One region of the Marvinbryantia sp. genome, then DNA from elsewhere that is predicted to be linked to it. Evidence: riboswitches for the same ligand, from Rfam matches in the RefSeq annotation. Region 1 holds a riboswitch; the other holds the start of a gene.
What was found. A riboswitch is a leader RNA that binds a small molecule or an ion and turns the genes downstream of it on or off. The one in region 1 is predicted to bind FMN.

Region 1 (15,061 bases):
TGTGTAACTAGGAAGATATGGAATAGTTACCAGTGTATTTAAAAATAAACAGATGCAATTTATCTGTAGAATACAGGAGTATTAAGAATGAGTGTTTTTACAAAGCTATTTGGAACCCACAGTGAGCATGAGCTGAAGCGCATCAAACCGCTGGTAGACAAGGTGGAAGCCCTGCGTCCGACGATGCAGGCGCTGTCGGATGAGCAGCTTCGTGCGAAAACCGATGAATATAAAAAGCGTCTGGCGGAGGGCGAGACGCTGGACGACCTCTTGCCGGAGGCATTTGCGACAGTGCGCGAGGCGGCGAAGCGAGCGATCGGTCTGGAGCCGTACCGCGTGCAGATCATCGGCGGCATTATCCTGCACCAGGGACGTATCGCTGAGATGCGCACCGGTGAAGGTAAGACCCTGGTATCCACGCTCCCGGCATACCTGAACGCCCTGGAGGGCAAGGGCGTCCACATCGTCACGGTCAACGACTATCTGGCGCACCGCGACGCCGAGTGGATGGGCAAGGTACATGAATTCCTTGGTCTGACGGTCGGCTGTGTTTTAAACGACATGGACAACGACGAGCGCCGCAAAATGTACAACTGCGACATTACCTACATTACCAACAACGAGCTTGGTTTTGACTACCTGCGTGACAACATGGTGATCTACAAGGAGCAGCTTGTGCAGAGAGGTCTGCACTATGCGATCATCGACGAGGTCGACTCCGTTCTGATCGACGAGGCGCGTACCCCGTTGATCATTTCCGGACAGAGCGGCAAGTCCACGAAGCTCTACGAGGTGGCGGACATTCTGGCACGCCAGCTCCAGCGAGGCGAGGCGAGCGGCGAGGTCACAAAGATGTCGGCGATCATGGGCGAGGAGATCACCGAGACCGGAGATTTCATCGTCAACGAAAAAGACAAGATCGTCACCCTCACGCAGCAGGGTGTGGAAAAGGTAGAGAAATTCTTCCAGATTGAAAACTTCTCCGACGCGGAAAACCTGGAGATCCAGCACAACGTCGATCTGGCGCTGCGCGCAAATTATCTGATGTTCCGCGATCAGGATTACGTGGTAAAGGACGATCAGGTTATGATTGTCGATGAGTTTACCGGACGTATCATGCCGGGACGCCGTTATTCCGACGGCCTTCATCAGGCAATCGAGGCGAAGGAGCATGTGAAGGTAAAGCGCGAGAGCAAGACGCTCGCTACCATCACCTTCCAGAACTTCTTCAATAAATATGACAAAAAGGCGGGCATGACCGGTACGGCGCTCACCGAGGAAAAAGAGTTCCGCGATATCTACGGAATGGACGTTATCGAGATCCCGACCAACAAGCCGGTAGCGCGTGTCGATCTGGATGATGCCGTTTACATGACAAAGAAGGAAAAATACACGGCGGTCGTAAATGCGATCGAGGAAGCGCACGCAAAGGGACAGCCGGTATTGGTCGGCACCATCACGATCGACATTTCCGAGCTGCTTTCCGGTATGCTGAAAAAGCGCGGCATCCCGCACAAGGTACTGAACGCGAAATTCCATGAGCTGGAGGCGGAGATTGTTGCCGACGCCGGCGTGCATGGCGCTGTCACCATCGCTACTAACATGGCTGGCCGTGGTACCGATATCAAGCTGGACGACGTATCCAGAGAGCTTGGCGGTCTGAAGATCATCGGCACGGAGCGTCACGAGTCGCGCCGTATCGACAATCAGCTCCGCGGACGTTCCGGACGTCAGGGCGACCCGGGCGAATCCAGATTCTATATCTCACTGGAGGACGATCTGATGCGCCTGTTCGGCTCCGAGCGTCTGATGGGCGTTTTCCGTTCACTCGGCGTTGCGGAAAACGAGCAGATCGAGCACAAGATGCTGTCCTCATCCATTGAGAAGGCGCAGGAGAAGATCGAGGGCAACAACTACGGCATCCGTAAAAACCTGCTGGAGTACGACCAGGTAAACAACGAGCAGCGTGAGATCATCTATGCGGAGAGACGCCGCGTGCTGGACGGTGAAAACATGCGCGACGCTATCACGAAGATGATTAAGGATGTCATCGGCCGCACCGTCGATATGGTGATCGGCGATCATCAGGATAATTCCGAGTGGGATCTGAATGAATTAAATTCCGTGCTTCTCCCGACGATTCCGCTTGCGCCTGTGAAGGCTGAGGACGTCGCGAAGATGAATAAGAAGGAGCTGAAGGAAAACCTGACCGAACAGGCGCTTGCGCTCTATGCGGAGAAGGAAAAAATGTTCCCGACTCCGGAGGAGATGCGCGAGCTGGAGCGCGTTATCATTCTGAAGGTGATTGACCGCAAGTGGATGGATCACATCGACGATATGGATCAGCTCCGTCAGGGCATCGGTCTGCAGGCTTATGGTCAGAAGGACCCGCTGGTAGAGTACAAGATGAGCGGTTTCGAGATGTTTGACGAGATGACGGCGAACATCCAGCTCGACACGCTGCGTCTGCTGTTCCACGTCCGCGTAGAGGAAAAGGTGGAGCGCGAGGAAGTAGCGAAGGTGACCGGAACGAACAAGGACGATACGCTTGCGAGGGCGCCGCAGAAGCGCGCCGCGGAGAAGGTATACCCGAACGATCCGTGTCCGTGCGGCAGCGGCAAGAAGTATAAACAGTGCTGCGGACGCAAAAAATAAAACAGGTAAGAAAGATATGACGCCAGGTATCTTCGCAGGTATTCCCCCGGAAAGCTATGGGAAGTACAGCGGAAGCCTGGCGCTTGCTTTAAAAGAATGCACATACTTTTATAGAAAGAAGGTGACAGTGTGGTCGAATTAGATCAGTTCCGCTATACGCTCGGAACATACGAAAAACCATTGCTGGAAGTGAGGGATTCACTTTGACCTCGCTAACAAGGAGAAGAGGATCGAAGAATTAGAGCGGAAGATGGAGGAGCCCGATTTCTGGGACGATCCGGAAAGTTCGCAGGAATCTATGAAAACATTAAAGTCGCTCAAGGACGACGTGGAGACCTACGCCGTGCTGCAGGAGCAGTATGAGGAGATTGAGACGCTGATCGAGATGGCGAATGAGGAAAACGACGCCTCGCTGATCCCGGAGATCCAGGAGACGCTGGATTCCTTTATCACGACATTTGACGATATCCGTATCCGCACGCTGCTGTCCGGGGAGTACGACAGGGACGATGCGATCGTGACGCTTCACGCGGGCGCGGGCGGTACCGAGTCCTGCGACTGGGCGGGAATGCTCTATCGCATGTACACGCGCTGGGCGGACAAAAAGGGCTACAGCGTGGAGGTGCTCGACTATCTGGACGGGGAGGAGGCTGGCATTAAATCCGTCACCTTCGAGGTGCGCGGGGAAAATGCCTACGGTTACCTGAAATCCGAGAAGGGCGTACACCGCCTGGTACGGATCTCGCCGTTCAACGCGGCGGGTAAGCGGCAGACCTCGTTTGTGTCCTGCGATGTCATGCCGGATATTGAGGAGGATCTTGACATTGAGATCCGCGACGAGGATCTGCGCATCGACACCTACCGCTCCAGCGGCGCCGGCGGACAGCATATCAACAAGACATCCTCGGCGATCCGTATCACGCATCTGCCCACGAATATCGTGGTGCAGTGCCAGAATGAGCGCTCACAGTTTCAGAATAAGGATAAGGCGATGCAGATGCTCAAAGCGAAGCTTTATCTTTTAAAGCAGCAGGAGAACGCGGAGAAGGTTTCCGGCATCCGCGGAGAGGTGAAGGAGATCGGCTGGGGCAACCAGATCCGCTCCTACGTTATGCAGCCCTACACGATGGTGAAGGATCACCGCACCAATGCGGAATCCGGAAACGTGGACAGCGTAATGGATGGAAATATTGATTTGTTTATCAATGCGTATCTGAAATGGATCGCGCTCGGAACAAAACAGGAGGAGGTATAATATGGGAATTATCAGAACGGCGATCGGTACAGTAAAAAACACCATCAATTCAGCGGTGAACGATCAGTTCCTGGAGGTCGTTGAGCCGGGTGAGATGGGGGAAGGCACCGTACTTACCCAGGGCGTGATGGTGCGCCGCGGCAGCAACCGCCGGGGAACGCCGGACACCATTTCCGACGGCTCTGTGATTCACGTTTACGATAATCAGTTTATGATCCTGACGGACGGCGGCAGGATCATCGATTACACAGCGGAGCCGGGATATTATACGGTAAATAATTCTTCGCTGCCGTCCATGTTCAACGGACAGTTTGACGATGCCCTGCAGGAATCCTTCGCGCGTCTGAAATACGGCGGCACGACGCCGGTGGCGCAAAAGGTTTACTACATTAATCTGCAGGAAATCAAGGGAATCAAATTCGGCACGCGCAATGCGGTCAATTATTTCGACAGCTTCTACAATGCCGAGCTGTTTCTGCGCGCGCACGGCACTTATTCCATAAAAATTACCGACCCGCTGAAATTCTATGCGGAGGCGGTTCCGAGGAATGCCCGTCAGGTGCAGATCGAGGATATCAATGCCCAGTATCTCGCTGAATTTTTAGAGGCGCTGCAGACGGCGATCAACCGGATGTCGGCGGAGGGCATCCGTATTTCCTATGTCTCCTCGAAGGCTTCCGAGCTTGGAAGATATATGGCGGACGTCCTCGATGAAAGCTGGACCAAAACGCGCGGAATGCAGATCCAGGCGGTCGGCATTGCCAGCATTTCCTACGACGAGGAATCCCAGCGGCTCATCAACATGCGCAATCAGGGCGCGATGATGGGCGATCCCAATATCCGCCAGGGCTATGTGCAGTCGGCGGTCGCCGCCGGTATGCAGGCGGCCGGTTCCAACCCGAACGGCGCCGCTGCCGGGTTTATGGGAATGGGCATGGGAATGAACGCGGCGGGCGGCTTCGTCGGTCAGGCGTCCCAGGCGAATATGCAGCAGATGCAGCAAAATGCGCAGATGCCAGGCGGCGCGGCATGGACCTGCTCCTGCGGGGCGGCGAATACCGGCAGATTCTGCTCAAATTGCGGCAGACCTGCGCCGCAGGCAGGCGCGTGGACCTGTTCCTGCGGAGCCGTGAACAACGGAAACTTCTGCAGCCAGTGCGGAAAGCCGCGTGCATAGCCTATGTCTGCGATCAGTTATAAGTGTCCAAACTGCGGCGGCGATCTGCGCTTTGATTCGTCGTCGCAGAAATATAAATGTGAATACTGTATCTCCCTTTTCTCCCAGGAGGAGTTAGAGGCGGCAAATCCGCAGGCATCCAGGGAAAAAAACGAAGCGCCGCATATGCATTCCAGGCAGCGTGCGCAGGAGGCTTCGCAGGGCAGCGGCGAGGAGCAGGGAGCAGTCGTATATGCCTGCCCAAGCTGCGGCGCGGAAATCGTCACGGACGCCACGACGGCGGCGACCTTCTGCTATTACTGCCACAATCCGGTCGTGCTGCAGGGGAAGCTCTCAGGAGAGTACGAGCCAGATCTTGTGATTCCCTTTGCGGTGGACAAAAAGGAGGCAGTGGACAGCTTTTTAAAATATGTCCGCAGCAAAAAATTTGTCCCGCGGGATTTCTTCTGCAAGGAGCAGATCGAGAAGATCAGCGGCGTCTATTTCCCGTTCTGGGTCTATTCCTGCTCGGCAAAGGGGCAGTGGAATGGAAATGGGGATCAGGTGCGCGTCTGGCGGATGGGCGATCTGGAGTACACGGAGACGAAGGTTTTTGATGTGGAGCGGACCGCAGAGCTTGATTTCCGAAATCTGACGCGCGACGCGCTCAATAAGGAAAACAGGCAGCTTGTGGAGGCGGTGCAGCCGTTTCGGATAGAAGAGGCGAAGAAGTTTTCGATGGGCTATCTGTCCGGTTTTCTTGCGGAAAAGCGCGATATTGAAAAGTCGGAGCTGTCGGAGGGACTCAAAGGAGAGGTCCGGGATTATGCGGAAAAGATGATGCGCGCCAGCGTGTCCGGCTATATGACGACGCGGACGCGCGACACAAACGTCAGAATGCGAGAGGAAAGCTGGAAATATCTGCTTTTGCCGGTGTGGGTGCTGACCTATAAGGGAGCGGACGGAAAGCTTTATTATTATGCGATGAACGGACAGACGCGAAAGGTCTGCGGTGTGCTTCCGCTTGATAAGGGGCGCATGGCGATGCTGTTTCTCGGCATTTTCCTGCCGCTGTTTCTGCTTCTGCTGATGGGAGGGTACTTCTTATGGTAGAGAGACGGACGGTTACATACGATAAATATACGGAAAGGCTTCGTGCGCTGCAGCGTTTCTGCCTGCTTGCCGTCGTGTGTCTGCTGTTTGCGGGCAGCGCCGTTTGTGCGCAGGCATCCGAGCATGTCTTTGATATTGCGGATCTGTTTTCCACTTCAGAGACAAACCGGCTCTCTGAGCTGGCGGAGGAACTGGAGGAGACATACGATATGAATTTTCTGATGCTCACGTTAGACGATGCGAATGGGCGCTCCTCACGTGATGCGGCGGAATATTTTTATGAGAGCGGCGGGTATGATTCCAACGGAAAAAGAGGCGGGATCGTGCTCCTCATTGATCTCGACAACCGTGAGCTGAACCTGGTGACGAACGGGGAGATGATCCTCTATATCACCGACGCGCGCGAAGAGCGCATTTATGACGCTGGCTATGAGTATGCGTCGGAGGGCGATTACGGCGAGGCGATGATCGCTATGCTTGAGCAGACGGCTGCCTATATGAAAAAGGGCATCCCGGATAATCAGTATACATACGACACAGAAACAGGGCGGATCGTGCGTCATCGCAGCATTTCCTTAAGTGACTGGCTGCTTGCGGCGGGGATCGCTGTGCTTTGCGCTTCCTTTGCCTGCTTCTTTCTGTATCGGAGATACCGCAGGGTCGAACAATATGAGTATTCCATCGGGCAGAATGCCGATATCCGCATAACGGGAAAGGAGGACCGTCTGGTCAACCAGTTTGTGACGCACAGACGGATCCCGAGAGATCCGCCGCCGGATGGCGGTTCGGGCGGCTCTTCCGCCGGGCGCAGCTCCACACATACCTCCGGCGGAGGAGGAACCTTCGGCGGCGGACACGGAAGGAGCTTTTAAGACGGACAGCAGAAGAAGGGCAAAGGAGGCGTTATGGTACAGCATCAGTATTACGTGGTAAAGGAAAGGGCGGTTCCGGAGGTGCTTCTGAAGGTGGTAGAGGCGAAGCGCCTGCTGGAGTCGGAGCGCGCAGCTACCGTGCAGGATGCGGCGGAGGCTGTGGGCATCAGCCGCAGCTCGTTTTATAAATACAAGGACGATATTTTCCCGTTTCACGAAAACACCAAGGGGAAGAATATCACCTTTATTCTTCAGATGGATGACGAGCCGGGGCTGCTGTCGGAGGTTTTAAATATTATTGCGGGCTTTAAGGCAAACGTTCTGACCATCCATCAGACCATCCCCATCAATGGCATTGCCTCGCTCACGCTGGGCATTGATATTCTGCCGATCACGGGGGACACCATGGAAATGTTTGCGAAAATAGAAAATCTGCCGGGCATCCATTATCTGAAGATTCTCGGCCGGGAATAAACAAAAATCAGGAGGAGGACATTATGATCAACATTGCAGTACTGGGATACGGCACCGTGGGCTCTGGCGTCGTGGAGGTTATCAACACGAACCACAGCAGTATCAACAAAAAAGCCGGGGAGGAGATCAACATCAAGTACGTGCTGGATCTGCGCGACTTTGAGGGCGACCCGATCCAGGAAAAGATCGTACACGACTTTAATATCATTTTGAATGATCCGGAAATCAAAATCGTGGTGGAGGTAATGGGCGGTCTGGAGCCGGCATATACCTTTACAAAGCAGTCGCTGCTTGCCGGCAAGAGCGTCTGCACATCCAACAAGGAGCTGGTGGCGAAGCATGGCGCGGAGCTTCTGGAGATGGCGAAGGAGCGGAATATCAACTATTTGTTTGAGGCGAGCTGCGGAGGCGGCATCCCGATCATCCGTCCCTTAAATTCTTCGCTGACGGCAGATGAGATCGACGAGATCGCCGGGATCTTAAACGGAACGACAAACTATATGCTGACCAAGATGGCGACTGAGGGGCGCGAGTATGCCGATGTGCTGAAGGAGGCGCAGGAGAAGGGCTATGCGGAGCGCAACCCGGCGGCGGATGTGGAAGGGTACGATGCCTGCCGCAAAATCGCGATCCTTTCCTCGCTTGCATTTGGACGTCAGGTAGATTTTGAAGATATTTATACCGAGGGAATCACGAATATCACGGCGATGGATTTCCGATATGCAAAAGAGATGGGCAAGGCGATCAAGCTGCTGGGCTTCAGCAAAAAGGTCGGTGAGAGCTTTTACGCGATGGTTGCCCCGGCGCTGGTGGATCCCGATGATCCGCTGTACAGCGTAAACGGCGTGTTTAATGCAATTTTTGTGCATGGGAATGTTCTTGGCGACGCAATGTTTTACGGGCGCGGGGCAGGCAAGCTGCCGACGGCGAGCGCCGTTGTCTCCGACGTCATCGACGAGGCAAAGCATCTGCACCGCAGCATTATGGCGTTCTGGAGCAGCCGCAAGCTGGAGCTGACCGATATCAGCAATTCCCAGCGGCGTTTCTTTGTGCGCGCGGAAGGAAAACTGGAGACGGAGCGCGCACGTGTGGAGGAAATTTTCGGAAGCGTACAGTTTATACAGCTTCCGGATCTGAGAGAAGAATTTGGCTTTACGACCAGTGTTATGACGGAGGCGGAATATGCGGCGAGGGCAGAGCGACTTGGCAGCGTGATCAACCGCATCCGTATCCGCCACATGTAAGCGCGGAAAACTGCGGACGGCTATATAAAGAAGATCCTTTGGATCTGGTCAAAGAGAATACAGGAAAGAAGAGGAATCGTATGAAATATATCGTAGTTTTGGGTGACGGCATGGCGGATGAGCCGATCGACGCCCTGGAGGGAAAGACACCGCTGGAATATGCAAAGACGCCGGCTATGGATGCGCTTGCCGTGCAGTCGGAGATCGGACTTCTGCATACGATCCCGGAGGGAATGAAGCCGGGAAGTGACACGGCAAACCTCTCCGTGATGGGATATGACCCGAAGATTTATTATTCCGGGCGTTCTCCGCTGGAGGCACTCAGTATCGGGGTGCCGATGAAGGACACGGATGTTGCGCTTCGCTGCAATATCGTCACGCTGTCCGAGGAGGAGCCTTACGAGGAGAAAATCATGATCGACCACAGCTCCGGGGAGATTTCTACGGAGGACGCGGCGGTGCTGCTGCATGCGGTGCAGCAGGAGCTGGAGAGGGACGGCTATCATTTTTATGTCGGCACCAGCTACCGTCACTGTCTGATCTGGGAAAACGGCGCGGTGGTCCCGCTTTCACAGCCGCACGATATCCTGACGCAGCGCATCGGGGAATACCTGCCGCAGGATGTGGTTCTTCGCGAAATGCAGAAGAAGAGCTATGATATCCTGGCAGACCATCCGATCAATGTGGAACGCAAAAAACGGGGGCTGAACCCGGCAAACAGCTGCTGGTTCTGGGGTGCCGGCACAAAGCCTGCCCTTACCTCATTTGAAGAAAAATATCATAAAAAAGGCGTGATGATCTCCGCAGTCGATCTTTTAAAGGGTATCGCGGTCGGCGCAGGTATGAAAAATATTTCCGTGGAGGGCGCGAACGGCGGCCTGCACACAAATTATCTGGGCAAAGCACAGGCGGCGGTGGACGCGGTGCTGAAGGACGGCTATGATTTTGCTTACATCCATGTGGAGGCGCCGGATGAGATGGGGCACCAGGGAAGTGTGGAGCGTAAGATCCAGTCCATCGAGTATCTGGATGAGCAGGTGGTAAAACCGGTTTACGAGCAGATGATGGCGTCCGGGGAGGCGTTCCGGCTGCTGGTACTTCCGGATCATCCGACGCCGATCCGTGTGCGCACGCACACCTCCGATCCGGTTCCGTATCTGCTTTTTGACAGCACGGCGCCGCGGCGGGAATCCTGGAAATACAACGAGCGGGAAGCGAAGGCGAGCGGAAATTATATGGCAAAAGGGCACGAGATGATGCAGTATCTTCTGGGTGCCAACTGACAAAACAGCAGGAGTTTAGAAACGCATGGATATCAATAAAAAACTTGCGGAGGAGCTTGGCGTCGCCGTCTGGCAGACAGAGGCGGCGGTAAAACTGATCGATGAGGGAAACACGATCCCCTTTATCGCCCGTTACCGGAAAGAGGCGACCGGCACGCTGGACGATGAGCAGCTCCGCAAATTATTTGAACGCCTCACCTATCTGCGCAATCTGGAGGAGAAAAAGGAACAGGTGCTCTCCAGTATTGAGGAGCAGGGAAAGCTTACGGAGGAATTGAAAAAGCAGATTCTGGCGGCGGAGACGCTGGTGGTGGTGGACGATCTGTACCGTCCGTACCGCCCGAAGCGGCGCACGCGCGCGACGATTGCGAAGGAAAAGGGACTGGAAGGACTTGCGAATATTCTGCTGCTGCAGCGGACGGCAAAGACGCTGGAGCAGGAGGCACAGCCGTTTATCGATCCGGAAAAGGAAGTAAATACGGCAGAGGAAGCGGTGCAGGGCGCGATGGATATCATCGCTGAAAACATCTCCGATGAAGCCGATTATCGCATCCGCATCCGTGAGATGACAGAAAAAGAAGGGCTTTTGACGGCGTCCGCGAAGGAAGAAGGCGTGGAGTCGGTTTACGAGATGTATTATCAGTTTTCGGAACCGGTGCCAAAGCTTGCCGGACACCGCATTCTCGCGATCAATCGCGGTGAAAAGGAAAAGATTCTTAATGTGAAGCTGGAGGCGCCGGAGGAGAAAATTCTGCGCTTCCTGGAGAAAAAGGTCATCACCCGCGACAATCCGGTGACGACGCCGGTTTTGAAGGAGACGGTTGCAGACAGCTACAAGCGTCTGATCGCGCCTGCGATCGAGCGCGAGGTTCGCAGCGCGCTTACGGAGAAGGCGGAGGATGGCGCGATCTCCGTATTCGGAAAGAATCTCACCCAGCTTCTGATGCAGCCGCCGATCGCCGGACAGGTTGTGCTCGGCTGGGACCCGGCGTTCCGCACGGGCTGTAAGCTTGCGGTAGTCGACGCCACCGGGAAGGTGCTTGACACGACGGTGATCTACCCGACCGCCCCGACAAACGAGCAGAAGATCCGTGCGGCGAAGGATACGTTAAAGCGTCTGATCAGCAAATATCATGTCACACTGATCTCTCTTGGAAACGGCACGGCGTCCCGCGAATCCGAGCAGATCATTGTGGAGCTTTTAAAAGAGATACCGGTTCCGGTACAGTATGTGATCACGAACGAGGCGGGCGCCTCCGTCTATTCTGCGAGCAAGCTGGCGACGGAGGAATTTCCGAATTTTGATGTCGGGCAGCGCAGCGCCGCGTCCATCGCAAGGCGCGTCCAGGACCCGCTGGCGGAGCTGGTAAAAATTGACCCGAAGTCCATCGGCGTCGGACAGTACCAGCACGATATGAATCAGAAAAAGCTCGGCGAGACGCTGGAGGGCGTCGTTGAGGATTGCGTAAATAAGGTGGGCGTGGATCTGAATACCGCCTCCGCCTCGCTTTTGGAATACGTTTCCGGTATCACGAAGACGATCGCGAAAAACATTGTGGCGTACCGTGAGGAAAATGGCAGATTTACCGATCGGAAGCAGCTTTTAAAGGTGGGCAAGCTCGGTCCGAAGGCATTTGAGCAGTGCGCGGGCTTCCTGCGCATATCCGGTGGGAAAAATCCGCTGGACGGCACCAGCGTGCACCCGGAGACATACCCGGCGGCACAGCAGCTCCTCGAAAAGCTTGGTTATACACTGGAGGACGTCGCGGCGAGAAAACTGGGCGGTCTTTCGAAGAAGGTGCGCGACTACAAAAAGCTTTCTGCGGAGCTTGGTGTCGGCGAGATCACTCTGCGCGATATCGTAAAGGAGCTGGAAAAGCCGGCACGCGACCCGCGTGACGAGATGCCAAAGCCGATCCTGCGCACCGACGTACTGGACATGAAGGACCTGAAGCCCGGCATGATCCTAAAAGGAACCGTGCGCAATGTTATCGACTTCGGCGTGTTCGTGGACATCGGCGTCCACCAGGACGGACTCGTCCATATCTCCCAGATTACCGACAAAAAATTCATCAAACACCCGCTGGAGGCAGTCAGCGTCGGCGATATCGTGGAGGTAAAGGTATTGAGCGTGGATGTTGCGCGAAAGCGGATACAGCTTACGATGAAGCTTTAGGTACCGTTCACGTCAGCCTCAAACACCTTTTCGTGTTACAATCTTCACCTTTTCGTGCGGCGTGAAAAAATGCTTGCATAATATCCTGCAAGGGTTTATAATACCACTAATTGAAAAGGAAATCTTCGGGGCAGGGTGAGATTCCCTACCGGCGGTATAGTCCGCGACCCGCTTCGGCGGCTGAATTGGTGCAATTCCAATACCGACAGTATAGTCTGGATGAGAGAAGATGGAACATAGTTTTTACTGTGCGTAAATTTACCCCGGATTAATTTATCCGGGGTTTTTTCTGCAGTCAAAATTCCGCAGCAGGCTGCGCTCTGCCGGATTTTTTGGCTTCTGCGGAAAATATTTTCGAAGCTTTCCGGATCAAGCAAAAAAGAAAAGGAGAGGAAGAAACATGAGCAGTAACACAAACACAGTGGCGGCATCTGCCGCAAAGAGCAACATTCGCAACATGGTCGTGATCGCAATGCTGGGGGCAGTAGCAATGATTTTGCAGCTGTTTGAATTCCCGCTTTGGTTTGCGCCGAGCTTCTACGAGATTGATTTAAGCGAGGTGCCGGTGATGATCGGCAGCTTTGCGCTTGGACCGGTAGCGGGCGCGCTGATCGAGCTGGTGAAAAACCTGCTGAAGCTTGTGATCAAGGGCACTAATACAGCATTTGTGGGCGATATCGCCAATTATCTTATCGGCTGCGCGCTGGTGGTCCCGGCAGGAATCATCTACAAGCGGAAGAAGAGCAAAAAGAACGCGATCATCGGTATGGCGGCGGGCACCCTGTTTATGACGATCGCGGGCTGCTTTATCAATGCGTATGTGCTGCTTCCGGCGTACAGCAAGGCATTTGGAATGCCGATCGATGCGTTGGTGGGAATGGGCACGGCGGTGAATCCGGCGATCACAGGTCTCGGTACCTTTGTGATCCTGGCAGTGGCGCCGTTTAATATCATCAAAGGCATCGCGGTATCCGTCGTTACGCTGCTTTTATACAAATACATCAGTCCGATCCTCAAGGGACAGACGGTGTAAAAGACACAAAACCCTGTGCAAATCAAGGGGACACAAAACCCTGTGCAAATCAAGGTTGTAAGAGCGAAAACAGTGTGTTATAATGCTACGTGTTATAACATACTGTTTTTTTCGTTTGAAAAGAGGTATTGCGTATGAGTGCAGAATTTGAAGTGAAAATGACGCCGAAAATTTTATTTGATTTTCAGCTTTTCCACACGTACCACAGCTTTTCCGGCATTTTTAGTATTCTGTTTGGCATCGGGACGCTGATTCTTGCGATTGTCACCTTCGGGGATGTTTCCGGGGCGATGACGGCGGTTTATCTGCTGTTTACGGTGTATCTGCTTCCGCTGCAGCCGGTGATGCTGTATTTTCGCGCGGCGAAGCAGGCAAAGCTAAGCCCGGTATTTCAAAAGCCGCTTACTTACGTGGTAAGCGACGAGGGAATCACCAGCACACAGGAGGAGAACGAGGCGCATATCACCTGGGAGCAGATTTTAAGTGTGAAGGAGACAAAGAACAGTCTCTTATTGTACACGGGAAAGCGCTATTGCTCTATCCTGCCGCGGGAGAGCATGGGAAGTCAGATTACCGTGGTGCTTGGATTGATCAGGAAGCATGTAAAAGCAGAGAAGATTAAGGTTGGAGAGTAAAATGATACTGGAAACATGGAGTGAGCAGGAGACCTTTGACGCGGGCAGACGGCTTGGAGAGCAGGCGGCGCCGGGGCAGATTTTTGCGCTGCTCGGCGATCTCGGAACGGGAAAAACGGTCTTTACAAAGGGAATGGCAGCGGGGCTTGGCATAGAAGAGCCGGTGAGCAGTCCTACCTTCACTATCGTGCAGATCTATGAGGAGGGAAGGCTTCCACTGTACCATTTTGACGTCTACCGTATCGCTGATCCCGAGGAGATGGAGGAGATCGGGTATGAGGATTGCTTTTTCGGAGAGGGCGTCTGCCTGGTGGAATGGGCGGATCTGATCGGGGAGCTGATGCCGGAAAATACGGTCTGGATACGTATCGAAAAGGATCTGGAAAAGGGATTTGATTATCGGAGGATTGAGGTAACATATGAGAATTCTGGGAATTGACAGCTCGGGGCTGGTAGCGTCCGTGGCCGTGGTGGAGGACGACAGGCTTCTGGCGGAATATACCGTAAACTATAAAAAAACACATTCGCAGACGCTGCTGCCGATGCTGGACGAGATCGTCCGCATGACGGAGCTTGATTTAAAGACGATCGATGCGATCGCGGTTGCAGCGGGGCCGGGTTCGTTTACAGGGCTTCGCATTGGCTCGGCGACAGCAAAGGGGCTTGGACTTGCACTTGGGACGCCGCTGATTGCCGTGCCGACTGTGGAGGCGCTTGCGTACAATCTCTGGGGCACCGACAAACGGATCTGCCCGCTGATGGATGCACGCAGAAACCAGGTGTACACTGGTATTTATGCGTTTTATGGCGAGGAAATGCAGACACTGGAGGGACAGATGGCTGTGGGAGTGGAGGAGCTTGCGCAGAAGCTGAACCGGATGGGACGGGAGGTGATCTTCCTTGGCGATGGCGTTCCGGTGTACCGCGACCTTCTGGAGCAGTGCGTGACGGTAAAACACAGCTATGCGCCGGCGCACTTAAACAAACAGCGCGCGGGAGCGGTGGCGGCTCTTGGAATGATCTATGCGCGTCAGGGAAAACTGCAGACGGCGGCGGAGCATCAGCCGGATTACCTGCGGCTCTCGCAGGCGGAGCGGGAGCGCGCGGAAAAGAAGGCGGAGAAAGCGCATGATTGAGATTGCCGGAATGCAGATGGAGGATCTGG
Region 2 (15,061 bases), 320 kb from region 1:
GTGGAGCTGCTTTCTGAAAAAAGAAAAAAGTATATCAGATTTCTGACAAAGCAGACGGGAGAGCTGGGAAGGAGTCCTCTGCCGAGTCAGCATTTCTTTGGGCGGGAGCAGGAATTATTCGAACTCCGACAGATGGCGCTCACCGGCGGTCACTATCTTATTTCCGGTATGGGAGGCATCGGCAAGACAGAACTGCTGCGTCAGCTTTTGCGTCTTTGCGCGGAGGAGAATCTCTGCGATATGGCGGCCCTCATTTCCTGGGAAAACAGCATGGCGATGAGCTTTGTCGCCGCCTTTGCAGAAACAGGACATACGGATCTGAACAAAAACTTTAAGGAAATATTAGCGCGCATCCGTCTTCTTGAAAATAAACGCGTGCTGATCTTCATTGATAATATAGACCACACTGCCGCAAAGGATGAGGGAGTGAAGGAGCTTTGCAGTCTGCCCGCAACGATCTTTGCAACCTCCCGGGTGAGGGAGCTGCCCGGATTCACCACCTTCGAGATCAAAAGTCTCAGCGCCGAGGCCGGCAGTCTGATCTTCCGGGATCATTACGGAAAAATGCTGACGAAGGAAAGCCAGGTGGCGCTTCTGCAGATGCTGGAGCATGAGGGGAGCCGGCACCCGCTGACGCTGCGCTTCTTAGGCAGGACCGCCGGCTCCGGCAACTGGAGCCCGGAAGAGCTGAGAGATCGGTTTATGAGAGGCAGCGCGCTGGCTTTCCGGGAGGAAAAGGCGGCGTCGGTGTTTCTTAGACAGGTTTATGAGCGCGTGTATCAGCTCGATCATTTAAGCGGGAAGGACCGGCAGGTACTGGATATCTACACGAGATTACCCTACCGTGCTTATTCCGGAAGCTTTCTGTGGAAATACTTTATGGAACAGACGGAAAGCGCGGCACAGATAGAAAGACGGCTCGGGATGCTGTGCTGGCAGGGGTTCCTTGAAAAATCAGAAAATGGATTTTCCATGCACCCCTTTATAGCAGAGTGCCTGGAAAACCGCGGACCGGGACGGAAGGAATGCTTCTTTGAGCGGGTACTGGAACAGATGACGGCTCTTTTGGAGGGAACGGAAGGCCAGGGAGAGACATGTCCGGATGTTTTAACAAAGTATCTTGAGGGCGGGATGCTTGCGGATGCGTTTGCAAAGGTACCTCAGATCGGAGAAATCTGCCGCATTTTATTGTATTATGAGAAGAAAATGCAGACCGGCAGACGCACTCAGCGTCAGATTGGAATTTTGCTGCTGGCTATCGAAGCGGTTGGTCGGATATACGGATTTTCCGGAGATATGTTCCGGCGGCTTGCACGTTTCCGGCAGGAATATCCGGATCTGCCTTTTGCATGGCGGCTCCGGTGTCTGATTCTGGAGGCATATGATCTTGGAGCGTCTGCAGAGGAATACGAATGTATATTGGCAGAGCTTGAAGAGGATGCTGCAAATGCCATACAGGGGAAAGAATTGGCGGAGCATTTTTATGTGGCTTATATCAGGACATTGATCCACGACGGAAAGTTTCAGAAGGCTCTGGAACAGTGCAGAGTGTTCTGGGAAAAAATACAGGATGCAGGACTGAAATTGGAAATCTCACGTTATATCATAAAGATTCTTCTGGAGAAGAACGATTTCGAAGAGATCCCCTGCTGGATAAAGAGGAGCGAGAGTCTTTTGCCGCCGGAGCCGGATGCGGAGATGGTCAGAGAAATTCTCATGCAAAAGGGCCGCTATTATTTTTTTACAGAACAGTGGGAGATGTTCCGGAAAGCGCAGGAGGAGCTCTGTGCGGGCATCGGGGAGGAGGATATTCTCTGGCAGTATCAGTTCTTTTACTGGAGGGGAATGGCTGAGCTTACCAGAGCGCAGGATGAGAGCGCGGTTGCATCCCTGGAAGCTGCGCGAGAGTACGCCCGCGCTTATTACGGGGAAAATCACACGGAGACGGCATATGTAAGCTATGCCCTGGGATTTTCTCTCTGCCGCATGGGGCAGTATGAAAAAGCTCTTTTCTATACGGAGGAAGCCCTTGCTATTTATGACCGGTATACGGCAACAAAGGGCATGGTCCGGCGCGCAAAAAATAATGTCGGTTATTTGAAAATGAAAATGGGAAAGCTTGTGGAGGCGCGCGTATACCTTACAGAAGTGTACGGGGAGCTGATCTCGGATACGGAGAACCGCGACATCCCGATTACTGCGCAGGTCTGCGATAATCTGGCACGGATCTTTCATGAGCTCGGGGACCGGGAAGAGGAACGGCGCTGGCTTACGGAGGCTGTCGGCTATATGGAGCAGGCATTTGGAACGGAGCATGAGATGACGAGGGAGGCAAAGGAGCGTCTGCAGTTACTGAGAACGGAGTGAACAGTAACCGGCTGGAAGAGTGCCCGGAGGGATAAAAGCGTACACAAAAGACGCAGGTTTGTGCACAAAAAGAACGAAGTACACGCAGGCAATAGGAAAAGTGCCGGAAGTATGGTATTTATAAAGAACTGGCAGCCAGAGAAGCGCCAGCTTCGAATGCCATAAAAGCAGGATAACAGGAGGAAAGAGAAACATGAAGAGAAACATGCTTTGCAGAAATTGCGGGCAAGAGATCCCGGAAAAGTATACGGCTTGCGCTCCACAAAAGCCCAAAGGAAACGGGATTCGCAGGGGTGTCACTCAAATCGCTGCAGTTGCAGCGGCATTTGTGACGGTATACACTGTTACCGGAGCCGGTAACTTCACACAGGCGAAAGCTTTTGATGTACCGGACAGTTTTACCTTTGATACCCAGGAAAAGGAAAACGAATGCAAAACGTTTGTCATGGAGGGCGATACAGGCCGCACATATACGAAGTTTTTTTATGGAGAGGACGGAATTGTCGATACAGTTTCCGGAGCAATCACGGTGTATGATGCAGCGGCGGTGGATGTAAGCTACCTGGACGGACTCAGAGAAGATGCCGAAATTGCATCGGATTTACTGGAAGAAATGGGCGTAAGCGATGCCTCCTTTGTGATAGTGACAGAAAATACTGAAAGCTATGATTACAGCGAGACGTTTGAATTTGCATCTTTGGAGGAGCATACGGACGTGGCGGAGCTGGCGGCAGCCTTTATCGGATTTGAGGCTGACAACGGCAGAATAACGATTGACAAAGCCGGGGAGGCTATGCTTGGCTTTGGTTATACCTTACTGGAGACGACCTATGACGTGCCGGATTTTTCAATGGATTTGGAGAAAGAGGAAAGCAGCGCGGAGACGGAAAACAGTATAGGAGCGGAAAGCAGTACGGAGGCGTATCCGGGAGAGTCGACCGACTGGCATGAGGGCAGCGCGGGAGTTTCGTGGATCACCTTTGATTTTCTGAACAGTAGGGTGAATCTGATCCGCGGTCACATTTACAGTACGGACATTCCGGATGGAAGCAGCTTCGTAAACGCCGCTCAGGCGGCAGAGATGCGTCTGGAGGAACTGAAAGCGGGCGGCTACATGTATCGCGAAAACTCTTCCCTGATCATCATAGCAGAGGATGCTGCATCCGGCGGATACAGGGTGGATTTTGTTTTCAGTTGTCTGGATAAAGACCCTTATGTGGCGGAGCTGGCGACATCGCTTCTGGAAATTGAAATGGAAGCGGGAGAAATAGATTATCTTACAGCGTCGCGTACAGTGAGAGCAGGTTTTGGTCTTGACGATGGAGGCGTCTGGGGATGGGAAGGCAGGGATTTTGAAATTAAATATTCGGATTCGGGCTACGATTATTGCAGGGTTGGTTTGCAGAGCGAAGAAGATTCTGCTTTTGTGTCCAGGGTGACTGTGGATGTGAATTTAAATTCCAGCGTGGACGGATATGAAGATCTGGTGACAAGTTATGTGATGATGACAGAAAAAATCAGACAAAGTGACTGGTCGGAGCTTGTTTCCATCAGCATTGGGGAAGAAGAATATCAAGAGGACTATTTCTGGGTGTGGCTGGATTTTCAGTGTCTGGATGAAGGGAATCCGGATGCGGCTGCATTTGTTGCGGAGTGTCTGGGACTCCCCGTACAAAGCGGATTCCTGCTGGCGGAGGAATGCGGGCAGTCTTTGCTGGATCAGGGCTTTGCTCTGACAGGACAGAATGGATGGTCGACCAGAGAGTAAGACCAAAAGGAACTGCATCGCATTCCTCTGGCGTTAAGAATAAGAACATTAAGAAAAAGTAGAAATTGTATTTAGAAGAATCAAAATGAAACGGCAAGCCAGACGGAAATGCAAGATAGAAGGAGGAGCAGATTATAAGCAGGTTTTGTGAAAAGCTGAAAGCTGTGATGATACTTGCGGCAATGGCTGCAGCAGCATCTGTTATGGCAAACAGAAGAGCAATTTTTGACGGATTGCAGCAGACCGCAAATATACAAAACAAACAGCCGGAAGGGCTGGACGGGGAGATGTTTCCTTTTTACGCCCTGCTGCCAGACCGGGAAAAAGTAGTATATGAAGAAATATTAGCCGGTATTGAAAATGGAGAAAAGGAGATAGTTCCCTCTTACGAATTACGCAGATCGACTGTCAGCAATATTTTACATTACATATCGTACGATCAGCCTCAGTTATTCTGGTACGAGTCAAACGATTGCCTTTTTACATGCGGCGGCGATACAGAGAAGGTTTTGAAAATAGAGATTGGATATAATATCCTCGCCCAGGATCTGGAGCATAATCGGGCGCTGGTGGAGGATGCTGCCGACAGAGTATTGCAGGAAGCGGACGGTCTTTCTGATATAGAGGCAGAGAGATTTTTTCATGATTATCTGTGCAAAAATACAACCTATCAGTCGGGTGCATATGATCAAAACATTTACAGCGTTTTTGTTGAAAATAGAACGGTATGTTCTGGTTATACGCGTGCGTTTCAATATCTGATGATGAAACGGGGCGTTCCCTGCTATTTTTGTGTGGGTACACTTTACAGTATGGAAGAAAGAGACTGGGTCTATCATGCATGGAATCTGATAAAAATCAATGGGAATTATTATAATTGTGATGTTACATGGGATGATTTTTATAATGAAGCAGACAAATATCCGTCTTATATAGCCTATGAGTATTTCAATACATTGGATGCGCAAATTATCTTTGAGGTTGAAAGCGGTCTTGGACGGTTAAGAACAGGAGAGGGAATGCTGCTGCCGGCGTGCGATGCTGACGATGTGAGTTATCAGGCGCTGTACGGGACAGAGTGGGAATATGATGTAATAGGTCAGTTAGGACTTGACGGTACACATATGATAGATTCTGTCGAATCGTTTTTCGATTTTCTTTATACGCAGGCGATAAACAGAGGAATTGGGGACCACCGTCTCACCTTTCTTGTAAAGGGCAGTGATACCATAGAGCAGATAGAAAATCTTTCCGGTGACGAGTACCAATATAGTCTGATTTATCCGGTGGCGGATTATATCGGCAGTTCCGGCTGGTCAGGCATGAACTTTCAGTATCAATACTATCCGTTGTGTCCGTATGACGAATATTTTTATATGGAATATCAATTGGATTTCTATTAACGAATGAAGGAGGAACAAGCAGAATGTTTTGTCAGAATTGCGGGAAGCAGATTCCGGAAAATGCAAAATTTTGCAACCATTGCGGCGCAGCACAGGTTAGTAACGCCGCGCAGAAGACATCCCGAAACAATACGCAGCCACAGCAGCGGCAGTCGGATCAGCAGATTGATGAAAAAGCCTTTAAGAAGTATGTGACGCCATATATAGCGCGGAATATTTTTATTGTGATGTGCGGTCTTACAATAGCCTGTTTATTCATATTGCCGCAGGGAGCATTTATCTACGGGGGCGTGGCAATCTGCTTTGGGATACCGTGGGCGATAGGCAGAAGCCGTGTAAGCAAAGGCATTTCTGCCATGTGCACGTCGGGTGCCTATGAAGAAATGCTTCGGGAATTTGCCGCTTCCTCGCCTATACTTGACGGGAAGGTCCGTTATAGTGAAAACTATGTTTTTGGAAAAGGCTCCGGCCGTTTCTTCCGGTACAGGGATATCGGATGGGTTTACCGGCATAGGGTAAGCTATTTGTTTATCCCGATCATGTCAGAAGCAATGATTGGCGATAATAAGGGAAAAATAGGATCCTTCTGCAAATTAAAACTGAGCAATAATGCAGGAAGCGAGGAAATAAAGGCGCTTGCTGCGCTTATTCACACAAAAAATCCGCAGGTTCTGTTGGGATTTGATGCGGCAAGACAGAAGGAATACAAACATAGGACACGATGAGGTGATATGAAGGACCGGGGGGGACTGCTAAATTAAAAAAAAGCTGGCAAAATACTCGGTACCACATTTGTATGTGTAATTGCATTTATAGCGGCGAGTACCGAAAAAGAACGAACAAATGCGTGAATATAATAGAAAAATTACTGAAAGTATGGTATGATAAAAAGCTGACAGTTGGGGAAGCGTCAGCTTTGGATGACATAAAAAGGATAGGAGGAAAAGGAAAATGAGAGGGAACAGAAAGTGCGCGATGATGACTGTTTTTGCAGTTGGAGCAGCAGCGGCATTGTCCTTGACGGCGAGTGCGGAGATATCACTGGAAAAGGCATATGAAGTGGCGGGGACGGGCAGATTTGTGAACGGCTCTAACCTGTTGATCATGGAGGGCAATTCCGGCTATTATCTTACCTCTATGGACGGACAGGTAAAGTCAGAGGAGATTTATAGAAGAACGACGGAAAATGAGTATGGAATGATTATTGTAAATCAAAATAACGAAGAGCTTAACAATACCGGCGCATTAAATCAGAACGGTCAGGAGATGATCCCGACAAAATATGGAGACATCAATGTGCTGAATGACGAGTGGACGCTGGGTATTACGCTGAAGGAAGCAACTGCCGATCAGTACGATTATGAAAATCTCTGGGGTGACGAGGCTTACTACCTGATCGATACGGTGGATGTTTACCATGTGGCGGACGGAGCAGCAACCTGCCTTGCTACGCTTCCGAGAGAAAATATTATGGATGTAAAGGCATACGGTTCCTATATTAACATTCAGGATCGGGCAACCGGTACTGTGGATACCTATGATGCTTCCTTTCAGAAAGTAGCTTCGGATGTCGGGGATATTTATGCAGAGCCGGAAGCAAATGTCAAACTGGTTGTTTACCGTGAGGATGGGAAGTACGGCGTGAAGGATGCACAGGGAAATATCGTGACAGAACCGTCGTTCAGTATGATTGGAGATTTCAGGTATGGGTATGCTGAGGTGTACAGCGACGATAAAAGAGGACTGATCGACGGGCAGGGCAATGTGGTCGTCGAGCCGGTTTACGATGATGTTGAGAGCCTGTTTTACCTGCCCTATGTCAATGAATACGGAGCAGGCTATGGCTATAATGCAAACGGCTATTTCGCTGTGGTACAGGACGGAAAATTTGGATATATAGATAGTCAGGGAAATACGACCATGGAACCGAAATATTCAGAAAGTGCGGTAGAGGTGAACGGTGTTACGGCTATTCTGACGGATCTGGAAGGAAATGAACGGCTTCTTGCTGCGGACGGAACAGAAACAGTGGTAGAGGGATATGAGAGGATCGTCCCGCTGCAGAATGGAAGCGGCTTCTATTACAGAACAGAGGATGCCGAATATAACGAAGGTATGATCGACTGGCATGGCAATGAGATTATTCCGTGTGAAAATGATGACATTGTGATCTCCGGCGACGGAAAATATGTGCTTGTGGATGCTGATTACAGCGACGGTATAGTTGAGATTTATAAGCTTCCGGGTGCAGAAACAGAAGCACTGGCGGAAGAAACCACAGCGGCAGCGGAAACAGAAGCGCCGACGGAAGAGACTGCGGCGGCAGCGGAAACAGAAGCGCCGGCGCAAGAGACCGCAGCGGCAGCGGAAACAGAAGCGCCGGCGGAAGAGACCGCGGCGGCAGCGGAAACAGAAGCATCGGCGGAAGAAACCACGGCGGCAGCGGAAACGGAAGCGCCGGCGGAAGAAACCGGAGACACAGGTTCCGCTAAAGCGCTTCTGGAGAGCGCAGCGACTCTTCTTGACAATGACAGTGCCGAAATACGGACATCCGTAAAAATTCTTGTTCAGCAGGCTGCAGCCGCGATCGGCGACCAGAATGAAGCAGCGGTGATCTTGCTGGATAATGTGCTTGAGATGCTGGAAACAGAGGGGACAGATGCGGCAGGCATCAAAGGAGTCATTACGAGCGTGACTGCGCTGCTGTAAAAAATGTTGCGGACGTGCGTCTGCACGCCGAACAAAAGAGCCGTGCAGCTTCATGTGCTGTGCACGGCTTTTTTGTATCGTGAAAAGTACAAGAATTTTTATTTTTTGCGCAAGGGAAAATAGACAAGTTGCCAGATTTGTGATATGATAAATCCATATGAGAAGCTTCGGGCGCTGCCGGGCGTGCAGGGCACGGGCTTCGTGTCATATGGTACACATATGAAACAATGAATCCTTTGGGATTCAAAAAAATAAGGAGGAATATCAAAAATGGCAAGAAAAATGAAAACCATGGATGGTAACCATGCTGCAGCTCATGCTTCTTATGCATACAGTGATGTGGCGGCTATCTTCCCGATCACCCCGTCATCTGTTATGGCTGAAGCTACAGACGAATGGGCAACCCAGGGCAGAAAGAACATCTTTGGCCAGGAAGTTCAGGTTACAGAGATGCAGTCCGAGGCAGGTGCAGCAGGCGCTGTACACGGTTCCCTGTCAGCAGGTGCTCTGACAACTACCTACACAGCTTCTCAGGGTCTTCTTCTGATGATCCCGAACCTGTACAAAATCGCTGGTGAGCAGCTTCCGGGCGTATTCAACGTATCCGCTCGTGCGATCGCAAGCCATGCGCTTTCCATCTTCGGAGATCACTCCGACGTTTACGCATGTCGTCAGACAGGTGCGGCTATGCTGTGCGAATCTTCCGTACAGGAAGTTATGGACCTTACACCGGTTGCACACTGTGCAGCGATCAAGGGACGTATCCCGTTCATCAACTTCTTCGATGGTTTCCGTACATCTCACGAGATCCAGAAGATCGAGACATGGGATTACGAAGATCTGAAAGATATGGTAGATATGGATGCAGTTGATGCATTCAGAAAACATGCGCTGAATCCGAATCATCCGTGCCAGAGAGGTTCTGCACAGAACCCGGATATCTTCTTCCAGGCTCGTGAAGCATGTAACCCGTACTATGATGCTATGCCGGCAATCGTACAGGAATACATGGACAAAGTAAACGCTAAGATCGGCACAAACTACAAGCTGTTCAACTACTACGGCGCAGAGGATGCTGAAAAAGTTATCGTAGCAATGGGTTCCGTATGTGATACCATCGAAGAGACCATCGACTACCTGATGGCAGCAGGCGAGAAGGTCGGCGTTGTAAAGGTTCGTCTTTACAGACCGTTCAGCGCAGAGGCTCTGATCGCAGCTATCCCGGAGACCGTGAAGCAGATCACTGTTCTCGACAGAACAAAAGAGCCGGGCGCTATGGGCGAGCCGCTGTTCTTGGACGTTGTTGCAGCTCTGAAGGGCTCCAAATTTGATTCTGTTCCGGTATTCACAGGACGTTATGGCCTTGGTTCCAAGGATACCACACCGGCACAGATCGTTGCAGTATATAACAACACCACAAAGCAGAAATTCACCCTTGGTATCGTAGATGATGTTACCAACCTGTCTCTGGAACTGGGCGCTCCGCTCGTTACCACACCGGAAGGAACCATCAACTGCAAATTCTGGGGTCTGGGCGCAGACGGTACCGTAGGTGCTAATAAGAACTCCATCAAGATCATCGGCGACAACACCGATATGTACGCACAGGCTTACTTCGATTATGACTCCAAGAAGTCCGGCGGTGTTACAATGTCCCACCTTCGTTTTGGTAAGAAGCCGATTAAATCTACCTACCTTATTCATAAGGCAAACTTCGTTGCATGCCACAACCCGTCCTATGTACGTAAGTACAACATGGTACAGGAGCTGGTAGACGGCGGTACATTCCTTCTGAACTGCCCGTGGGATATGGAAGGTATCGAGAAGCATCTTCCGGGACAGGTTAAGAGCTTTATCGCAAACCACAACATCAAATTCTATGTAATTGATGGTATTAAGATCGGTAAGGAGATTGGTCTTGGACAGCGTATCAACACTGTTCTGCAGTCCGCATTCTTCAAACTGGCGAACATCATTCCGGAGGAGCAGGCAATCGACCTCATGAAGGCTGCTGCAAAGGCTACCTACGGACGTAAGGGTGACGCGATCGTTCAGATGAACTACGATGCGATCGACGCCGGCGCAAAGCAGGTTGTTGAGATCACCGTTCCGGAAAGCTGGAAGGATGCTGCAGAGGAAGATATCATCGCAAAGGATGTTACCGGAAAGAGACAGGATGTTGTTGATTTCGTAAATACCGTACAGCACGCTGTAAACGCACAGGAAGGAAACAACCTGCCGGTATCTGCATTCAAGGATTACGTGGATGGTTCCACACCGTCCGGCGCTGCTGCATTCGAGAAGCGCGGCATCGCAGTAGATATCCCGGTTTGGAATCCGGAAAACTGTATCCAGTGTAACAGATGTTCTTATGTCTGCCCGCACGCTGTTATCCGTCCGATCGCTCTGACAGAAGAGGAAGCGGCTGCAGCTCCGGAAGGCATGAAGACTCTGCCGATGACTGGTATGGCTGGCTACAAGTTCGCTATGGTAGTATCCGCTTATGACTGTACCGGATGCGGCTCCTGCGCAAATGTCTGCCCGGGCAAGAAGGGTGCAAAGGCGCTCACCATGGAAAACATGGAAGCAAACGCAGCAAGCCAGAAGTACTTCGACTACGGCGTAGAGCTGCCGATCAAGACAGATGTTGTAGAGAAATTCAAAGAAAATACCGTAAAAGGTTCTCAGTTTAAACAGCCGCTGCTTGAATTCTCTGGCGCATGCGCAGGCTGTGGCGAGACACCGTATGCAAAACTGATCACCCAGCTGTTCGGTGACAGAATGTATGTTGCAAACGCAACAGGATGCTCCTCTATCTGGGGTAACTCTTCACCGTCCACACCGTACACTGTAAACGCTAAGGGACAGGGTCCGGCATGGTCCAACTCTCTGTTCGAGGATAACGCAGAATTCGGTTATGGTATGCTGCTGGCTCAGAAAGCGCTCCGTGACGGCCTGAAAGTAAAGGTACAGGCTCTGCTTGACTGCGACTGCTGCGGCGAAGACGTAAAGGCTGCTGCACAGGAATGGCTGGATACCTTCAGCGTAGGCGGCGCAAACAGCGTAGCTACTGACAAGCTTGTTGCAGCATGCGAGGCATGCGGATGCGACGACTGCCAGGAGGTTCTGAAGAACAAAGACTTCCTCGCTAAGAAATCTCAGTGGATCTTCGGCGGCGACGGATGGGCATACGATATCGGATTCGGCGGCGTTGACCACGTTCTTGCAAGCGGCATGGACATCAACGTAATGGTATTCGATACCGAGGTTTACTCCAACACAGGCGGACAGGCTTCCAAGGCTACACAGCCGGGTGCTATCGCACAGTTCGCTGCTGCAGGTAAAGAAGTGAAGAAGAAAGATATGGCTTCCATCGCTATGTCCTACGGCTATGTATACGTAGCACAGATCGCTATGGGTGCTGATTACAACCAGACCGTTAAGGCTCTTGCAGAGGCAGAGGCTTATCCGGGACCGTCACTGATCATCGCTTACGCTCCGTGTATCAACCATGGTATCAAGAAGGGCATGAGCAAGGCTCAGACCGAGGAAGAGCTGGCTGTAAAGACTGGTTACTGGCATCTGTTCCGCTTCAATCCGCAGGCAGAGAACAAGTTCACCCTGGATTCCAAGGCTCCGGATTACACCGGATACGAAGAATTCCTCAACGGCGAGGTACGTTACAATTCTCTGAAGCGTGCTAATCCGGAAAGAGCTGCAAGACTCTTCGCAAAGAACCAGAAGTGCAACGAAGAAAGATATGCATATCTGAACAAACTGGTTGGACTGCATGCAGCAGACAAAGAGTAAATTCAGATAATTTATGGGGACCGGCGCATATGCGCATACACCCATAAGAATGCAGTTTTAATTCCGCAGGGCGGCATGGCCGAAAGGCTGTGCCGTTCTGCCTTTTTCCTTTGGAAAGGTCAAAGATTATTATTGACAATGGAGAAAAAGCGTTCTATACTTAGTAAAAGTTGATAAATCAATTATCAGCTACAATAACTGAATAGTAATAATGTCTTCAGGGCAGGGTGAAATTCCCGATCGGCGGTAAAGTCCGCGAGCGTAAAAAATGCTGATTTGGTGAAAGTCCAAAACCGACAGTATAGTCTGGATTTGAAGAAGGTGTGTTGAAAACGATAGGGTAATCCTATTTTTATGCACTCTTTTTCTGTCGATTGATTTATGGTTTGCTCTGATGACGTTCTCAATACACCGAAAAAATTAACACCTAAAGGCATTTTATTGCTTTTAGGTGTTATTTTTTAGGAGGTATTAAAATGAAGCGTAAAACAAAAGAAATTTCAACCGTAGGTATGTTATGTGCCATTGCATATGTGGCAGTAGTTGCCGGTCGTATTCCACTTATTCTTTTTCTGAAATACGACCCGAAAGATATTGTTATAGCGATAAGCGGATTGATTTTTGGTCCGTTTACTTCATTTGTTATTGCGTTTATCGTGTCATTAATAGAAATGTTTACAATTAGTGAAAACGGTGTTCTGGGATTTATAATGAATATTATTTCAAGCTGTTCTTTTGCATGTACAGCAGCATTTATCTATAAAAGAAAACACAGACTATCTGGCGCAATTATCGGAATTCTTTGCGGTTGGGGCTGTATGGTCTGCGTAATGCTGCTTTGGAATTATCTGATTACTCCGATTTATATGGGTTATCCAAGGGAAGAAGTTGTCAGACTGTTGCTTCCGGCATTTCTTCCTTTCAATTTCATCAAAGGAGGACTAAATGCGGCTATTACGATGCTTCTTTACAAACCTGTTATTACGGCACTGAGATATTCCGGTCTGGTAGAACAAAATAAGGCAACGGAAAAAGCTCGCATAAATATTGGTGTGATATTAGTTGCTTTCCTCATAATTATAACTTGCATATTGCTGATTTTGTCACTTAATGGCATATTCTAAAATATAGAAAAAATCTGATAAAGCTAAAAAATCACTGCCCGTATATGGTATGCTTTTTCTTATCTATCGGGGAAGCAGTAACTACGGTAATAAAGAATGTCTGCATACATGGAAGCCGGGTTGCCGCACTTCGGAGCGGATTCCGGAGAACGCCCGGCGCAGTCCCCGAATGCATACCTGCAGGAGTTGCCACTGGCAGAGTTCTTTGGATGCATAGCAACAAAAAAAGCTGACAACAGGCGTCAGCTTTTTCTGCATATTTTTAGGATGTTATTTGGCGTTTGTTAAGCTGCCTTCGGCTTCGCTTCTTTTGTCTTCTTCATATACAGAGAGATCTCTGAAAACAGGAAGCTGAGTACCAGGAGCGCCGCACAGATGTAAATCTCGTTCATGTGCTGGAACGGCTCGATTCCGTAAATGGTATCGGAGATCGGCCAGATCATCATGCGGATGAACATCAGAAATGCGATGCCGCTGCCTGCGCAGAGCACTACCGGAGCGTATGCCGCGATCTTATTGATCAGCAGCATCACGATAGCGACGCCTGCGGTGATACCAAGAAGAAGGCAGATGTTTGAATCATAAATTTTTTCCTTATATGTGATAGAACTGAATTTTGTCCCGTACATAAAAGCGGATACAGCGCAAAGAACCGCGGCGATAATGCCGACATAAAAGCCGAGCGCTTTTTTTACGGGGGCTTTTTGTGTGTTTGTCATAAGAAAACTCCTTTCCCTCTCGATTCTTAGATTAGGAATACAGCTTAAAAGAGAGCAGCGGGCGCGCTGCGCGCCGGTGTACGGACAGGCGAACGTGCTTCTTTTAAATTTTTCATGCGCGTCTCAGAATTTGTCCGCAGCCGTCCGAAAACCGCATTTTCCGGATACCGTGCAGAAAAATCCGCAGAAAACTCACGCATATCGTCAAAAACAATTATGACATGGAATAGGATTTCTGTCAAATTGCCGGAAAATGAATAAACGGTTTCGGAAAATACATTTTTGGCATTTTACGACTCGATAAAAAGAATCCACGACAAAAATAATGGTTCGTGCGAGGAAAAAGAACGCGAATGAATAGGATGTCACATTGCGGCGCGTCGGGAATCGTACACGACAGGAGATAAGACTTCCCAAAAACAGAAAAAATGCCTATAATAAGGACAACTATATGTATTTGTTTTGTATAAAAATACCCTGCGTCAATCGCGCATCTGAATCCGGTGTGGTGCAAAAAAGACGAAGGTTATGCAAAACAGCGCGCAGCTTCCCCGCATGGAGGCCGTGCAGATACGGAGTTAAGGTTAAGTCACACACAATTTTCAAGAAAGAGAGGAGACTGCATATGAGGTCCTCAAAGAAAAGAACGCTCAAGAAGGTTTTAACGAACATCTTTGTTGTTTTGCTGGTGCTCGTGTATTTCGGCAGCTCGGTCGCAAGCGAGTTTACCGGACAGATCAATTCTTTCCTGGGTATTTCTACATCCAAAATGGTCAAAAAGGATGGAAGTCCTGTTGACGAAAATGATTATGCAAGATACTATGACAGCGAATTTACATCGGTTGCCGACTTAAAGGCTGCCGGACTTGCAAAGGTACGTGAGGTGGAAGGCGAGGGCGCCGTTCTGCTGAAAAACGATAATAACACACTGCCGCTGCAGGGAACAGACGTATCCCTCTTTGGTGCAACGGCAATCTCCCCGGTATACGGCGGTACCGGCTCCGGCGCGGTATCCTCCGCGGACGCTCCTTCCTATAAGGACGTCATGGAAGAGGGCGGCTTTACGGTCGTGAACAGCGACCTGCTCGACTGGTACCTGGAGGAGGAATACGGACGCGATTTTGATGATGGAAACATCAACGAGGCTTCCTGGAAAAGCAT

Region 2: it holds a riboswitch for FMN, as region 1 does, so the genes downstream of both, ACLU9Q_RS01435 (ECF transporter S component) here and ACLU9Q_RS00045 (ECF transporter S component) in region 1, are expected to answer to the same signal.

The regions. Positions count from the first base shown of each region.
Region 1 covers NZ_JBKXTT010000001.1:3,392-18,452, reverse strand. The annotation lists gene secA (preprotein translocase subunit SecA) at 88-2,655, shown strand; one part of gene prfB (peptide chain release factor 2) at 2,785-2,859, shown strand; one part of gene prfB (peptide chain release factor 2) at 2,861-3,910, shown strand; gene ACLU9Q_RS00080 (SPFH domain-containing protein) at 3,912-5,087, shown strand; gene ACLU9Q_RS00075 (TFIIB-type zinc ribbon-containing protein) at 5,091-6,179, shown strand; gene ACLU9Q_RS00070 (TPM domain-containing protein) at 6,173-7,051, shown strand; gene ACLU9Q_RS00065 (ACT domain-containing protein) at 7,085-7,525, shown strand; gene ACLU9Q_RS00060 (homoserine dehydrogenase) at 7,549-8,769, shown strand; gene ACLU9Q_RS00055 (cofactor-independent phosphoglycerate mutase) at 8,850-10,052, shown strand; gene ACLU9Q_RS00050 (Tex family protein) at 10,078-12,228, shown strand; FMN riboswitch at 12,346-12,463, shown strand; gene ACLU9Q_RS00045 (ECF transporter S component) at 12,629-13,261, shown strand; gene ACLU9Q_RS00040 (YcxB family protein) at 13,396-13,896, shown strand; gene tsaE (tRNA (adenosine(37)-N6)-threonylcarbamoyltransferase complex ATPase subunit type 1 TsaE) at 13,898-14,335, shown strand; gene tsaB (tRNA (adenosine(37)-N6)-threonylcarbamoyltransferase complex dimerization subunit type 1 TsaB) at 14,316-15,032, shown strand; gene rimI (ribosomal protein S18-alanine N-acetyltransferase) at 15,025-15,061, shown strand, end outside.
Region 2 covers NZ_JBKXTT010000001.1:326,808-341,868, reverse strand. The annotation lists gene ACLU9Q_RS01465 (tetratricopeptide repeat protein) at 1-2,367, shown strand, start outside; gene ACLU9Q_RS01460 (hypothetical protein) at 2,561-4,135, shown strand; gene ACLU9Q_RS01455 (transglutaminase domain-containing protein) at 4,339-5,538, shown strand; gene ACLU9Q_RS01450 (zinc ribbon domain-containing protein) at 5,562-6,263, shown strand; gene ACLU9Q_RS01445 (WG repeat-containing protein) at 6,490-8,247, shown strand; gene nifJ (pyruvate:ferredoxin (flavodoxin) oxidoreductase) at 8,518-12,057, shown strand; FMN riboswitch at 12,267-12,384, shown strand; gene ACLU9Q_RS01435 (ECF transporter S component) at 12,534-13,181, shown strand; gene ACLU9Q_RS01430 (hypothetical protein) at 13,466-13,900, opposite strand; gene ACLU9Q_RS01425 (glycoside hydrolase family 3 C-terminal domain-containing protein) at 14,526-15,061, shown strand, end outside.